2 regions of the Micromonospora sp. LOL_024 genome follow, and region 2 is predicted to be linked to the other one. Evidence: riboswitches for the same ligand, from Rfam matches in the RefSeq annotation. Region 2 holds a riboswitch; the other holds the start of a gene.

The links. A riboswitch is a leader RNA that binds a small molecule or an ion and turns the genes downstream of it on or off. The one in region 2 is predicted to bind cyclic di-AMP.
Region 1: another riboswitch for cyclic di-AMP. It lies ahead of ACFHWY_RS20655 (C39 family peptidase); the one in region 2 lies ahead of ACFHWY_RS23115 (coiled-coil domain-containing protein).

Annotation. Positions count from the first base shown of each region.
Region 1 is NZ_JBHMIS010000022.1:68,237-75,524, reverse strand. It holds gene ACFHWY_RS20695 (CDP-glycerol glycerophosphotransferase family protein) at 1-422, shown strand, start outside; gene ACFHWY_RS20690 (DUF4360 domain-containing protein) at 559-1,206, opposite strand; gene ACFHWY_RS20685 (DUF4360 domain-containing protein) at 1,685-2,335, shown strand; partial or broken gene ACFHWY_RS20680 (C39 family peptidase) at 2,499-3,010, opposite strand; partial or broken gene ACFHWY_RS20675 (CDP-glycerol glycerophosphotransferase) at 3,003-3,233, shown strand; gene ACFHWY_RS20670 (hypothetical protein) at 3,415-3,735, opposite strand; gene ACFHWY_RS20665 (helix-turn-helix domain-containing protein) at 4,022-4,834, shown strand; gene ACFHWY_RS20660 (DUF397 domain-containing protein) at 4,825-5,025, shown strand; gene ACFHWY_RS20655 (C39 family peptidase) at 5,088-5,963, opposite strand; cyclic di-AMP (ydaO/yuaA leader) riboswitch at 6,188-6,324, opposite strand; gene ACFHWY_RS20650 (hypothetical protein) at 6,602-7,288, opposite strand, start outside.
Region 2 is NZ_JBHMIS010000030.1:26,919-34,206, forward strand. It holds gene ACFHWY_RS23090 (heavy metal translocating P-type ATPase) at 1-2,026, opposite strand, end outside; gene ACFHWY_RS23095 (hypothetical protein) at 2,038-3,003, opposite strand; gene ACFHWY_RS23100 (heavy-metal-associated domain-containing protein) at 3,035-3,244, opposite strand; gene ACFHWY_RS23105 (metal-sensitive transcriptional regulator) at 3,363-3,659, shown strand; gene ACFHWY_RS23110 (YibE/F family protein) at 3,970-5,331, shown strand; cyclic di-AMP (ydaO/yuaA leader) riboswitch at 5,498-5,629, shown strand; gene ACFHWY_RS23115 (coiled-coil domain-containing protein) at 5,633-6,646, shown strand; gene ACFHWY_RS23120 (carbonic anhydrase) at 6,709-7,288, opposite strand, start outside.

The DNA.
Region 1 (7,288 bases), on a different contig from region 2:
GCCTGGCCGAGTCGGTGAACCGGGCCGACGCGCTGGTCTCCGACGTCTCCGGAGTCGTCTCCGACTGGCTCTACTCGGGCAAGCCGTACGCGGTCACCGACATGGGCACCGACGGCGACCTGTTCAGCGAACGCTTCCCGCTGGCCGCCACCGGCTACGTGTTGCGTCGGGACATGGCCAACGTGGACGAGGTACTGGACCGGCTGCTCGACAGCGACCCGCTCGCCGAGGCCCGATGGGCCACCCGGCGGCGCTACCTGGGCGGCTTCCCCGCCGACTCGTACACCGAGGTCTTCCTGGCCGCCGCCCGACGCGAACTGGACCTGACCGGCTGGACCGCATCGGCGCCCCGCACCTCGACCGGTGCGCCCTCTTCCCCACCACCTGAGGTCCACGAAGGTGATGATCTTCGTGCTCGGTGACAGCTACGGGTCTCGTAGGCTCCGAACGCGGCAGGCAGTCGAGCGCAGATCGCCCCGGACCTGCCGGATGCGGCGGAAACGCGAGGGTGGCCGGCGGTGCCGGCCACCCTCGCGAGCTGCCAGGCGGATCTTCAGGTCACGGGCAGGGCTGCCACGCGAGGTGGTACATCGTCTGGATGCTGCCGTCGGTCGAGTCCATGGTGAGGAAGCTGGTCCCTGACGAGCTTCCCCGGCTCAGGCGCAGCTCGGTGTTCATGTTTAGGTTGCGCAACTCGCCGCAGGGGTGCCAGACCACGGAGGCGATCGGCACCTCGTCGGTCACCATCCAGTTGTCATCGAGCGGTGCGGGAATCGCATGGTTGCTGGAGGTGCTCTGGGTCATGCCCTGGAAGTAGTAGTTCGCTCTCGTCGACGCGATGGCACCCCGGTTGAGCAGCCCGTACCCGCGGTAGTCCACCTTGACGATCGCGAAGGTGTAACCGGCCGGGGCGTGGACCAGCACGTTGAGCTGACAGTTCCGGCGACCGTCGGTGACCGGGATGCCCGGACCCGCCTGAACCAGGTAGTCGCTGTAGATGGTGGTGAAGGCGGTGTTGTCCGGGGAGACCGCGACGTCGGCGGTGCCCGGCCGGCAGCCGGAGCCGGCCATCGCCACAAGGTCGATCACGACCTTGTCGGTGGGCGGATCATCCATGATTCCCTTGGCGGACGCCGGCGCCGCCACGATCAATGATGAAGCGAGTAGTGCGAGCACCACGCCGCCACGCGTCAGCAGCTTTAGCATAGACCCTCCTCCGATACAGGAACGGAACGACGAAACCTGCCGCACAAGCTACGTAAAGATATAGACGAATGTCAACGTCTTTTCGTTTTTATGACACCGCTCGCGAATTGGATTCGGGTCCGATCGCCACAGCCACTCCGGGTCAACCATTGAATAGAGATGCGCAGCCACGTTGATCGACGCGAGAAGCCGATCACACCTCAACGCTATGCACGACAAGCACTCTAGAGACTGAACCCAAGCTGTCGGCATTCCGATCAAGGCATCTACTAGCGATCGACTACATAGAAGCGTACCGATGGTTGCGCGTCTCGCTCCACATCGCTACCATCCTCTCGCAGAACGACGCCCGGGCGCTCCCGGGCCGAAACTCCACGATCCACTGCAATGAGCCGGCACGCGAAGATCCTCACGAGCAATACGGCGATCAAGCACGAGTCGAATTTGACAAACATCAACTGAATCCGAGAGGAACGGAATGACAAAGAACCTCGTCGGCGCAAGACACGGGATCTTCGCCGTACTCGGCACGGTTCTCGCGTTGTCCCTGTCCACGCCGGCCCACGCCGCTCCGGCCGCATCCACCGCACCGCCGTCCAGCGAGATCACCGTCGAGGTGGTGGCGGCCAACGGCTCGGGCTGTGCGCCCGGTACGGCCCGGGTGGTCGCGCACCCCGACAACACCGGCTTTCGGATCCGGTACCACGACTTCGTCGCCACGGCCGGCCGTGGCAGCGAGGTGACTGCCGGCCGGAAGAACTGCCAGCTCGGCCTGCTGGTCAGCGTCCCGGCGGGCTGGACCATCGCCGTCGCCGCAGCCGACTACCGTGGCCGGGCCCGGATCCCCACCGGAGCGACGGGCCGGCAACGCACGAGCTACTACTGGCAGGGCTCGTCCGAGACGAGCCACACCGACGCGACGTTCACCGGGCCGTACAACGGCTACTGGAGAACGTCGGATGTGGCCCCCGTGCTGGTCTACGTACCGTGCGGCCAGCAGCGGGTGCTGAACGTCAACACCGAACTGAGAGTGGACACCAGCACCGGAGGCTCAAGCGCCAGCATGTCGATGACGACGACCGAGGGCGATGTCGACACCCTGTTCAATCTCAGGTGGGAACGGTGCTGATCCCCTGATCCGGCTCCGCCGCCACAGTGGCGCCACACCAGGCGGCGGCGGGTGCGGGCGGCAACCCGCCCGCACCCGCCGCCACCCGCCGCCGACGACGAGTGTTCATGCGAGTCCACCTCGACGGATGCGGCGCGCATGGCGCACCGCGTCGACCGGGGCCGTCGGCCGAGTCGGCGATTCGCACCAGCCGGCCGTCGTCCTCGTAGCCGACCACGGCAACGTAGTGGCCACCGGGAAACGAGTGCCAACGGCCGTCGGTGTCGGTGACGCTGCCGGCCACGTTCACCACGACGCCCCGCCCTTCGGCGATGGCGGCAACCACGTCCGCCTGGAGCTGGTCCATCGGGGCCGGGTTGGCCGCGCCGCCCTGGATCATCGTGGTCTCGTATGGGCTGCCCTCGACGACGGCGTTCAGGACGCGGGTGGTGTCCTGCGCCGAGTTGGTGCCGGCGTACGTGGTGCCGAGCTGCGCGGCCAGGGCGTCCTGGCTGCGCTCGACGCCGGCGGCGCTGAGCGCGTTACGTACGGCGGCTGGCCCGCAGTAGTAGCCGTTCGTCTGGGCCTGGTGGTCGTACTTGAGAGTCTTGGACGCGGGCGGCTTGGGTGCCGCCTCTTGCTGGTCGTATCGGGGTCCGGTGCTGCCGAGGTGGGCTTCGGCGAGGGGGTGGCGTTCTACGTCAACCACGGCGCGAAGAACAGCCACTGCATCCGCTTCACCCACCTCACCCACGTCCAGCTGCACCACGGCGACAGCGACAAGGCACCCAGCGCCAACCCGGTCTCGGCCATCTTCGACCGGATCTTCGTCGCCAGCGAGGCGGCCGTCGACCGGTACGCCCGGGCCGGGGTCGACATCCCGGCCGAAAAGTTCATGGTGGTCGGACGCCCGCAAGTCCTCGTTCACCCGGCCGGGCCGGGCCGCGACACTCGTCATCGTCACCCGCATACCCGCTCACCGCCCTCTCGCCGATCGGGGCGTCGACCGTAACAACCACCGCCCCGGCGTGGGTGGCTCCGGCTCGATCCTGGAACGAGTGGTCGCACGGGCCGAGCAGGGCCGCTCGATCCCGGCGTGATCATGGGTGGCGGCGGGGTGCCGCCCAGGCGAGAAACCGGTCGAACAGGGCGGCCGGCGTCGGCCCGTCAGCCGGGTTGAGCTGGTAGAGGTCCCGGATGGCCTCGTACATCAGGCCGACGAGGTAGATCGACAGCCCGGGCAGGTTCCCGTCGTACTCGACCCGCAGCAACAGCCGGGCCTCCCCGCAGGGCCAGGGCTGCCCGTCGGCCCGGCAGCACCACATCGGTCGCAGCGGGGTGTGCGGGACGTCGGTGCCGACGGCGTGCGGGCGCTGCGGGCGAGGACCACGGCCCGGCGCCGACAGCCGGGTGGTGATCACCTCCGGTCGCCGTTCGGCGGGCACCGACACCAGGGAGCAGGGGGTACGCACATCGGCCTCCAGTCAGCGTTCGGAGGGGGCCGCCCCCGCACAGGGGAGGTGCACGGGCAGCCCCGGAGCAGAACCACCCCGTCCCTGTCTGGATGGGAGCGGCACCGCTGCGTGACAGTCTGGTGAGGACGGCACTACTGTCGGAAGGCACCGACGCTGGCCAGGGCGGTCTTGGTGCCCCCGGTCCGGTCCCTGGTGGCACCTTGGCGGTCTTGACAAGCCCGGTGGAGGGGACATGGAACGCGATCAGCATTCCGACCTGCACGAGTTGATCCGCGCGCAGCTTCGCCGGCTGCGCACCGCAGCGGGCATGAACCAGGAGGAGTTCGGCCGGCGTGCGAACTATTCGGCGTCGCTGGTGTCCGCTGTGGAGGTAGGCACCCGAGCCCTCGACCGGCCGTACGCGAAGCGGGCAGACGAGGTCCTGGAGACCGGGGGCATGTTCGAGGAGTTGCTGCGCACGGCCGAGGTGCTGCGCCAGCCCGCGTGGTTCCTGCCCTACCTGGAGGCCGAACGCAACGCCCGGCAGCTCCGCTGCTACCAGCCGACGATGGTGCCGGGGCTGCTCCAGACCGAGCGCTACGCCCGCGCGGTGATCCGGACCGACGCCGCGCTGACCGAGGCGGGGGTGGAGCGTCGGCTGGCCAACCGGATTGCCCGCCAGGCGGTGCTGGAGCAGGAGGACCCGCCCCAGCTCCTCGCGGTGATCGACGAGGTGGTGCTGCGGCGGGTCGACGAGGACCTGAAGGACGTGCTGGTCGAGCAGGTGCACCACCTCATGGCGCTGGCCTCCCGGCCCAACATCAGCGTGCACCTGGTGCCCACCGGCGTCGCCATGCACGATGGACTGACCGGCCCCTTCATCCTGGCGAGGGGCGCGGACGGCGGCTGGGTGGGTAATCTGGACACCCAACTCGGCGGCGTCCTGGTCGACAAGGACGACGACCTGAGTGTCCTGCTGTCGAAGTGGGAGACGGTGCGCAACGAGGCACTGTCCGGCCGCCAGTCGATCGAGCGCATGAAGGATGTTGTGAAGCCATGGATCTGAACGGCGCGACCTGGCGCAAGTCCACCTGCAGCGGCTCCAGCGGCAACGACTGCGTGGAGGTCGCCGACAACCTGACCGGCGTCGTGCTGGTGCGCGACACCAAGGACCGCGACGGCGGCACGCTGGCCTTCGCCCCCGCCGCCTGGGCGAGCTTCGTCGGCCTGGCGAAGCAGCACGACCCGCGCGCCTGACGTACCCGACGCGGAAGCCCTCGGCCGTCCGGCCGAGGGCTTCCGCGTTTGCTAACTGCGGATCAGGCCGAGTAGCCGCGGGTGGCGGCCCAGTTGGCGAGATCGATGGTGCTCACCCAGTACGACGGGTACGAGGCGTCGGCCGAGTCGGCGATTCGCACCAGCCGGCCGCCGTCCTTGTAGCCGACCACGGCGACGTAGTGGCCGCCAGGGAAGGAGTGCCAGCGGCCGTCGGTGTCGGTGACGCTGCCGGCCACGTTCACCACGACGCCCCGCCCTTCGGTGACGGCGGCGACCACGTCCGCCTGGAGCTGGTCCATCTGGGCCGGGGTGGCCGCGCCGCCACGGATCATCGTGGTCTGGTACGGGCTGCCCTCGACGACGGCGTTCAACACCCGGGTGGTGTCCTCGGCCGAGTTGGTGCCGGCGTACGTGGTGCCGAGCTGGGCGGCCAGGGCGTCCTGGCCGCGCTCGACACCGGCGGCGCTGAGCGCGTTGCGTACCGCGGCGGGGCCGCAGTAGTAGCCGTTGATCTGGGCCTGGTGGGCGTACTTGAGGGTCTTCGACTCCGGTGGCTTCGGCGCCGCCTTCTTGCTTGTCACATCGGGGTCAGGGGCCGCCGAGGTGGGCTTCGGCGAGGGGGAGGCGGTGGTGGTGGCCGGCGCGGCACTGCTCGGTGCGGCACTGTTCGGCGCGACGCCCGACGGGGTGGCCGCGGCCCGACTCTGGTCGCGCGACGCCACGGTGTCGCCGCGCAGCTCGGCCACGGCGGTCGTGGTGTGCGCGGCGGCCGGGTCCTCCTCGGTGCCGGCGACCGCGGCACCGGTGCCGGTCGCCAGCACGAGCGCGGCGGCGGACGCGGCGGCGATCTGGTACGGGCGTTCCCTGGCCAGCCGTCGGAGCTGGCGGGAGAGGGTGTGCTTCACGGGTACCTCCACAGGCTGAGGGGAGAACGGATACCGGCTCCGGCGGTCAGGTCGGCATGGAGGTACCGACGACCACCCGGTGAGCGGGTTGGGCCGTTCCAGGGGTGCGCCGGGAAACCGGGCGGCGACGGTGACCGGTGGTCAGCTCGCGGCAACCAGGCCGGCGAGCGCGGGCACCGTGGTGCCGTGGAGGCGGGGGAACAACAGGGGGATCACAACGGATTGCACGAGGTGGAAACTCCTTCCGACACCGCCGACCGGGTTAGCTGACGGATTCGGGCGGGAAGTCGCCCTACCGCGAGGATTCGCGGATTCACCCCAGTGGTGCAGTGGGTCCCCGGTTCGTGAGATCACGATTGAGCGGGTCGGTGCGGCGTCGCCTGTTGCGATCGGTTACCGCACCGGACGCGCTGACACTACTGGCCGGTCACGTCGAAGCCAACCCGTCCTGAGCTGCTCAAACATGATCCAGCAAAACGATTTCCGGGTATCCGGGGACTGGCGTCGCTCAATGGCACTGATGGAATTCCGGGCACGTTCGGGGACAACCGGACGGTGCCCGGACAATGCCGGCGGAGATTGCTGCAACAATCGGCCCGACTACGCGCAGTGACCGAATTCGGGGGCCGTGTGACCCGGCTCACGGAATTTCAGCCCAGCCGGGCGGGCCGCCAGCGGGGAACCGCCGCCGGGCGACCGACGGTGGCCCGGCGCAGGGCGGGCACCCGGTGCGGACTGAGCCGCGCCACGGCCGCGTACGCCTCGGCCGAGAGGGCGCGGGCCGAATCGGTCGCGAACTCCACCGCCCGCCACAGGTCGCGCTCCCGCCCGGCGGCGACCCGGTAGGCGGCCAGGCGGCTGTCACACACCACCCGGGCGAGGATCACCTCCTGCTCGGCCGGGTGGCGCCGGGGATCCCAGCCGGCCCGGCGCGCCAGCACGTCGGTCAACTGCCGGGCGGTCAGATCGCCGCGCCAGTGGGCAGCCATCGCGGCGCGGTGCAGCCAACGCTCCCGGGCCGCGTACTCGACCGGCGTGTGCGACGTGCGCGGAGTCGGCAGCCCGACGGTGCCGGCCAGCCGGCGGACCTCGGACTCCGCCTCGTCGTACGCGGCCCAGGCACGGTCCAGCTCCGTCTGGGCGGTCCGCCACGCCGCACGCCGCCGCTCTACGTTCTGCGCGGCGCCGGCTGCCGCGACCGCCACCTCCCCGGCGTAGCGGCGCAGATCGGCCGGCTCGGTCGCGGCGCGGTCCTCGGCCCCGTCGGCGGGCTCCCCGGCCGGCACGCCCAGCCCGGTCGGCTCGGTCAGCTCGGCCTGCTCGGGGCGCGCGACCAG
Region 2 (7,288 bases):
GCACCAGGGTCAGATCGGACGCCTCGATCGCCACATCGGTGCCGGTACCCATGGCCAGGCCGAGGTCGGCCCGGGTGAGCGCGGCGGCGTCGTTGACCCCGTCGCCGACCATCGCCACCGCCCGTCCCTCCGCCTGCAACCGGTCGATCACCTCGACCTTCTCCGCGGGTAGCACCTCCGCGATCACCTCGTCGATGCCGACCTCGGCGGCCACCGCCCGGGCGACGGTGACGTTGTCCCCGGTGAGCAGCACCGGGGACAGGCCGAGTGCCCGCAGTTGGCGTACCGCCTCCCGGCTGGTGGGCTTGACCTGGTCGGCCACCGCGAGCAGGCCGCGGGCCCGGCCGTCCCAGCCGACCAGCACGGCCGTGCGGCCCGCCGCCTGCGCGTCGGTCGCCGCCCGCACGATGTCGTCGGGTACGACCAGGCCCCGCTCACGCAGCAGCCGCAGCCGGCCGAGCAACACCTGCCGGTCCTCGACGGTGCCGGTGACGCCCAGCCCCTCGACGTTGGCAAAACCGGTCACCGGCGGCAGGGCGTCCCATTCGGCGGCACCGGCCACCACCGCCCGGGCCACCGGGTGCTCCGAGCCGGTTTCCACCGCAGCGGCGAGCCGCAGCACCTCGTCGCGTTGCTCGCCCTTGCCGGGTATCACGTCGAGCAGGGTCATCCGTCCGGTGGTCACGGTGCCGGTCTTGTCCAGCACGACGACGTCCAGCCGTCTGGTGGACTCCAGCGCCTCCGGTCCCCTGATCAGGATGCCGAGTTGGGCACCACGGCCCGTGCCGACCAGCAGTGCGGTCGGCGTTGCCAGGCCGAGGGCGCACGGGCAGGCGATGATCAACACCGCCACGGCGGCGGTGAAGGCGGCGGCCGGCCCGGCACCGGAGCCGAGCCACCAGCCGAGCGTGCCGACGGCCAGGGCGATCACGATCGGCACGAAGACCCCGGAGATGCGGTCGGCGAGTCGCTGCGCGGCGGACTTGCCGGTCTGCGCCTGCTCGACCAGTCGGGCCATCTGCGCCAGCTGGGTGTCGGCGCCGACCCGGTTGGCGGTGACCACGAGCCGGCCACCGGCGTTGACGCAGCCGCCCACGACGCTGTCACCCACCCCCACCTCGACCGGCACCGACTCGCCGGTCACCAGGCTGGCGTCGACCGCCGACGAACCCTCGTCCACCGTCCCGTCGGTGGCGATCTTTTCGCCGGGCCGCACCACGAAGCGGTCTCCCACCGCGAGCCGGTCGACCGGTATTCGGGTCTCCGCTCCGTCGCGCAGCACCGAGACGTCCCTGGCACCCAACTCCAGCAACGCCCGCAGCGCCGCCCCCGCGGTCCGCTTCGAGCGCGCCTCGAAGTAGCGGCCGGCCAGGATGAACGTGGTCACCCCGGCCGCCGCCTCCAGGTAGATGTTGCCGGTGCCGTCGGTGCGGCCGATGTCGAAGCTGAACGGGTGGGTCATGCCCGGCGTGCCGGCGGTCCCGAGGAAGAGCGCCCAGACCGACCAGCCCAGAGCGGCCAGCGTGCCCAGTGACACCAGGGTGTCCATGGTCGCGGCGCCGTGCCGCAGGTTGACCAGCGCGGCCCGGTGGAACGGCAGTCCGCCGTAGACCACGACCGGGGCGGCCAGGGTCAGCGACAGCCACTGCCAGTAGGTGAACTGCCAGGCGGGCACCATGGCCAGGACGACCACCGGCAGGCTCAGCGCCACCGAGATCCACAGCCGGGTACGCAGGACAGACAGCCCGTCCGCCGGTCCGGCGGCTGCTGGTGCGTCGGGGGTGGGTGGTGGTGGCAGCGTGGCGCGGTAGCCGGTCTGCTTGACCGTGGCGACCAGGTCGTCGGGGGTCACCGGTGCGTCGTAGGTGACGCTCGCCTTCTCGGTGGCGTAGTTGACGCTGGCCCGCACGCCGTCCATCCGGTTCAGCTTCTTCTCGATCCGGGCGGCGCAAGCGGCGCAGGTCATGCCGCCGATGACCAGCTCGATCAGGTGCGGTGTGGCCGTCTCAGGTCGGCTCGTGGTCATGGCTGGTCCCGTCAGTCGTGCTCGTGGCCGGGTGTGCCGTGCTCAGGTCCCGGCGCGCCGGGACCGGGCGCGGGCACGCTGCCCGGCTCGCCGACGTGCACCGTGAACTCGGCGGTACGCACCACCCCGCCGTGGCGGAAGTCGAGGTAGAGCCGGTACGCGCCGGCCGAGGGGAATTCGGTGGCGAAGCTCACCTGCGGGCCGGAGGCGATCCGCCCGTCAGCCGGGCTGCCCTCGGGGTGCACGTGCAGGTACGCGAGGTCACCGCGACGCAGCGCCACCAAATGCCCGTACGCGCCGAGATACGGCTCCAGGTCGGTGACCGGCGTGCCGTCGCGGCTGACCGTGAGGGTCAGCGTCGCGCGGCGGCCGGACTGTGGCTCACCAGCGAGGCTCACGGTGTAGCCGTCGACCGTCGTCTGCCTCGCCGGGGCGGGCAGGGGCTGCTCGGTCAGCTCGCCCGGGACGGTCACGTCGACGCCGAGCGTGATGGGCGCACCGCCGGTCGGGGTGAAGTCGGCGAACGCCCGCCAGACCCCGGGGAAGCCCAGTGGTGAGGCGATCCGCCAGGTGCCGTCCGGGGCCATCTCGGGGTGTACGTGCCGGAAGCCGGAGAGGTCGCGCCGGGCGACGATCAGGTGCATCCGCTCGTCGTGGCTGACGTCGTACCCGGTCACCGGGTGCCCGTCGGGCCCGGTGATGCGGAACGCGAACTCGCCGTCCGGCGCCGCGACCGGCATCAGCGTGTAGCCCCGGTCGGCGACGAGCAGCCCACCGGGCAGGTGCCCGGCCGCACCGTCGGCGTGCCCCTCGTCGCCCGCGTCGTGGCCGGTGCCGCCCGGGTCGCCGGTGGCGTCCGCGTCGTGGCCGGTGACGACCGGGGCGATCGGCCCGGTCGCCTGGCCCGCGCCGTACGCCGCGCCGAACACCGCCGCGAGGCCGAACGCGAAGCCACTCAGCTTGATCGCCGTGTTCATCGTGACACCTCGATTTCGCCCGTCGGCCGCCTCAGGCGCCGGCCAGCTCGTATCCGGCCTCGTCGACGGCCGCGCGCACCGCGTCGTCGCTCAGCGGCTCGTCGCTGGCGACGGTGACCCGGCCGGCGGTCAGCTCGACTTCGACGTCCCGCACGCCGGGGATCGCGCCGATCTCCGCGCTGACCGCGCTGACGCAGTGCCCGCAGGTCATGCCCTGCACCTGGTACGTGGCGGTGACCATCCGAATCTCCTTCCGCACCCGCCGACGACGGGTGGCGCAATGTGGTCGCGGATACCCGGCAGGGGTATCCGCGAGAGCACCGTACCATACCCCCCAGGGGTAGGTTATCCTTGTCGCCATGACCACACCCGCGCCGATCCGTGGCTACACCGCCAGCAAGGACCAGTTGCTCGCCCGGCTGCGGCGCGTCGAGGGCCAGGTGCGTGGCGTCGAGAAGATGGTCGACGAGAATCGCTACTGCATTGACGTGCTCACCCAGATCTCCGCTGTCCAGGCCGCCCTGGACAAGGTCGCCCTCGGCCTGCTCGACGGACACGCCCGACACTGCCTGCACGAAGGTGCCGCGGAGGGTCGAGCCGACGAGATGGCCACCGAGATGATGGCCGCCGTGGGCCGGCTGTTGAAGCGAGGCTGACCGAGCTCTCGCCGCGGGAGCCGCGAACCGCCGACGAACCCACGCGAGCCGACGTTCCGATCTCGGGCTTGGCTACCATTCGCATACGATGGCCAGCCGAAATCCGCGCGCCTTCGCGGCCCGTGTCCGCCGCCGAGCGCACGCCCACCGATCCGGGGTGGCCAGCCGGAGCCGGCCCACCGCTCACGGTACGCAGCGTCCGCGCCACGCTCAGGACGATCGCGCCGCGCGGCGCCCCCGCTGGCCGTCCGCACTGAACCCTCGCGCCCTACGGCACGTACTCAGCTCTGGAATTGTTGGGAGACATTGAATGGGCGCCGATCACACCCGTTCCGCTCCGCCCACCCCGCCGAGGGTGCGGCGGATCCTCGTCGTGACGGTGGTCCCCCTCTTCCTCGCCACCCTGGTCGCCGCCATCGTGCTCTGGCCCCGGGACGCGCCACGCCCCGACTCGGCCGACGACACGCCCCGGTACCACGGCACGGTCACCCGGGTGGTGACCGAACCCTGCCCGCCCACCCCCGCCCCCGAAGGAAGCCCGACGGCGTCGGCAGGGCCGTGCGGCACGGTCACTGTCCGGGTGGACAGCGGCCCGGACGCCGGCCAGGAGGTACAGACGCCCATTCCGGCCGGCCCCGGGGCGCCCCGGGTAGGGGTCGACGACGAGATCATCCTGGTTTCGCTGATCGACCCGGAGGATCCGTCGATCAGCGCCTACAACATCGCCGAGCACCAACGCGGCAAGCCGTTGATCTGGCTGGCGGTGCTCTTCGCCGCGGCCATCGTCGCCTTCGGGCGGTGGCGAGGTCTGGCAGCCCTGGGCGGTCTGGCGGCAAGCTTCGCCATCCTGCTGACCTTCGTGCTGCCGGGCATCAGCGCCGGCCAGCCGCCGCTGGTCGTCGCCATCGTCGGCGCGTCACTGATCATGTTCGTGGTGCTCTACCTGACGCACGGCGTGTCCGCGCAGACCTCGGTGGCCGTACTCGGCACGCTCGGCAGTCTGGTCATCACCGGATTGCTCGGGTTGGCAGCCACCGGAGCCACCCAGCTGACCGGATTCGGCAGCGAGGACGCCACCACGCTGTCCATGTTCCGCGCCGACGTCGATCTGCACGGCCTGCTGCTGGCCGGCATCATCATCGGGTCGCTGGGGGTGCTCGACGACGTCACGGTCACCCAGGCCGCCACGGTCACCGAGCTGCACCAGGCCAACCCCGACGCCTCCCGCCGTGAGCTGTACCGCTCAGCGACCCGGGTCGGACGAGCGCACATCGCCTCGGTGGTCAACACCATCGTGCTGGCGTACGCCGGCGCCTCGCTGCCGCTGCTGCTCCTGCTCACCGCGGACTCCCGCGCACTGGGCCAGATCCTGACCACCGAGTTCCTCACCACCGAGATCGTCCGCAGCGTGGTCGCCACTCTTGGGCTGATCGCCGCGGTACCGCTGACCACCGCGCTGGCCACGGTGGTGACCACCGCCGGTCGCCCCGGCGCCGCCGACCTCAGTCGGGCCGGCGCGGCCACCGGCGGCCCCTCCCCCACAGTCCTCCGGCCGGCGACGGACCGGGCTGAGGCGCTCCAGGCGCTCAGCACCCCACCCACCCGCAACACGTCCCCCGCCACCCGCTCGGGGTGGCCCGACCCGGACAGGAGCACGGACACCACATGGTGACACTCCTCTACGTGACTGCTCCCGCCGATACGGCTCAGTTCCGTGTCGCTGGTCACCCAAAGCGATTACGAAATAACGCATCTAGCCGGGTTCGAGGCGTAGAAGCCCAGATGGACTCTCGGGTAACCTCACTGCCGGTCACCGCCGAAGGCGCGCAGCGGCGCCTGCGGTGCCACCGCCCAATCGCCGCGAGGCGAGCCGGGGACCCAGGCACGTGGGGTGAATCCGCGAGAGCGGTAGGGGCCACTTCCGTCCCGAACCCGTCAGCTAACCCGGTCGGCGGTCGATGGAAGGGAAAACAGTGACGGCACCCCTACGCCGCTGGTTGACACCCGTGGTGGCCGTGTTCGCCGTGTTCGCCGTGTTCGCCGGCCCGGTGCCGGCGGTGGCCGCGCCGGACGACCCCAAGCCGGCGGAGCACGACGACGACCCGCCGATGCTCAACGATCTGATTGAGGCGACCAACCGGGACTACTCCAAGGCCAAGTCCAAGTTGGAGAAGTCCAAGAAGCGGCAGCTGCAGTTCGCGGTCGAGGTTCGCCGCGCCCAGGCGGACCTGGACACCCTCTCCCCGCAGGTCGCCCAGATCGCCACCCAGTCGTACCGCACGGGCCGGGTCGGCGCGATCGCCATGCTGCTACAGAGCACCGCCCCCGACTCGTTCATCGGCCGCGCCTCCGCACTCGACGAGCTGAACCTGGTCAACGACAAGAAGCTCAGCGAGGTCAACGCGATCAAGGTCCGCGCCGAGCAGGCCAAGATCGCGCTCGACACCGAGGTTCGCGAGCAGCAGAAGCTGACCAACGACATGGCCCGCAAGAAGACCGAGGCGGAGAAGTCGCTCCGCCTGGTCGGCGGCGTGGGCCTCACCGGCGGCCTGGTCGACGCCACCTCCCCGGTGGCGCGGGTGGGGCCGAACCGGGCGTCGGACGGCGGCTGGAAGTCCGAGTCGTGCAGCCAGAACGACCCGACCACGTCGGGTTGCGTCACGCCCCGGACGCTGCACATGTACAAGGAGGTCAAGCGGGCCGGTTTCAACCGGTTCGTTGGCTGCTTCCGGCCGGGCGACAAGTTCGAGCACCCCAAGGGCCGGGCCTGTGACTGGTCGCTGCAGAACAGCGGCTTCAGGCCGTGGTACAACAACGACACCCGGATCTACGGCAACAACCTGGCGGCCTTCCTGGTCCGTAATGCCGACCGGTTGGGTGTCTACTACGTGATCTGGAACCGGCAGATCTGGTTCCCGGCGACGGGGTGGAGTTCCTACAGCGGCCCGTCGAACCACACCGACCACGTACACGTGTCGCTGCTCTGAGCGCTCCGCGACGAATGGAGGGCCGTCCGGTCATTGGGCGGGACGGCCCTCCATTCGTCGGCTCAGGCGGCGGCCACCACTTCGGCCAGGTCGGCGGGCTCGGCGGCCACCGCGCGGACCTCACCGGCGGCCAGCCTGTACGACATGCCCACCACCGCGCACCGCCCGGAGGCCACCTCGGCGGCGAGTGCCGTGGAGGACTCCAGCATCACCTCGATGGTCTGCGCGATGTGGATCTCGACGATGGCGTCCAGGTCCGTCACCGCCGCCTGCTGCGCCCGGCGCAGGCTGGGCACCACGGCGTCGACGACGGCCCGCAGGTGACCCGGCGGCGAGGTGCCGGTGGCCACCGCCTCGCGCGCCGCCTGCACGGCACCGCACGAGTCGTGCCCGAGCACCACCACGAGCGGCGTACGCAGCACGGTCACCGCGTACTCGACGCTGCCGAGCACCTCCGGACCGGCGGTGTGGCCGGCGGTACGGACCACGAAGAGGTCACCAAGCCCGCGATCAAAGATGATCTCCGCAGCGAGCCGGGAGTCGGAGCAGCCGACGATCACCGCGAAGGGGTGCTGTTCGCCCGCGACGGCGGCGCGACGCCCAGCGTTCTGGTTGGGGTGCCGGAGCGCGTCGGTGACGAAC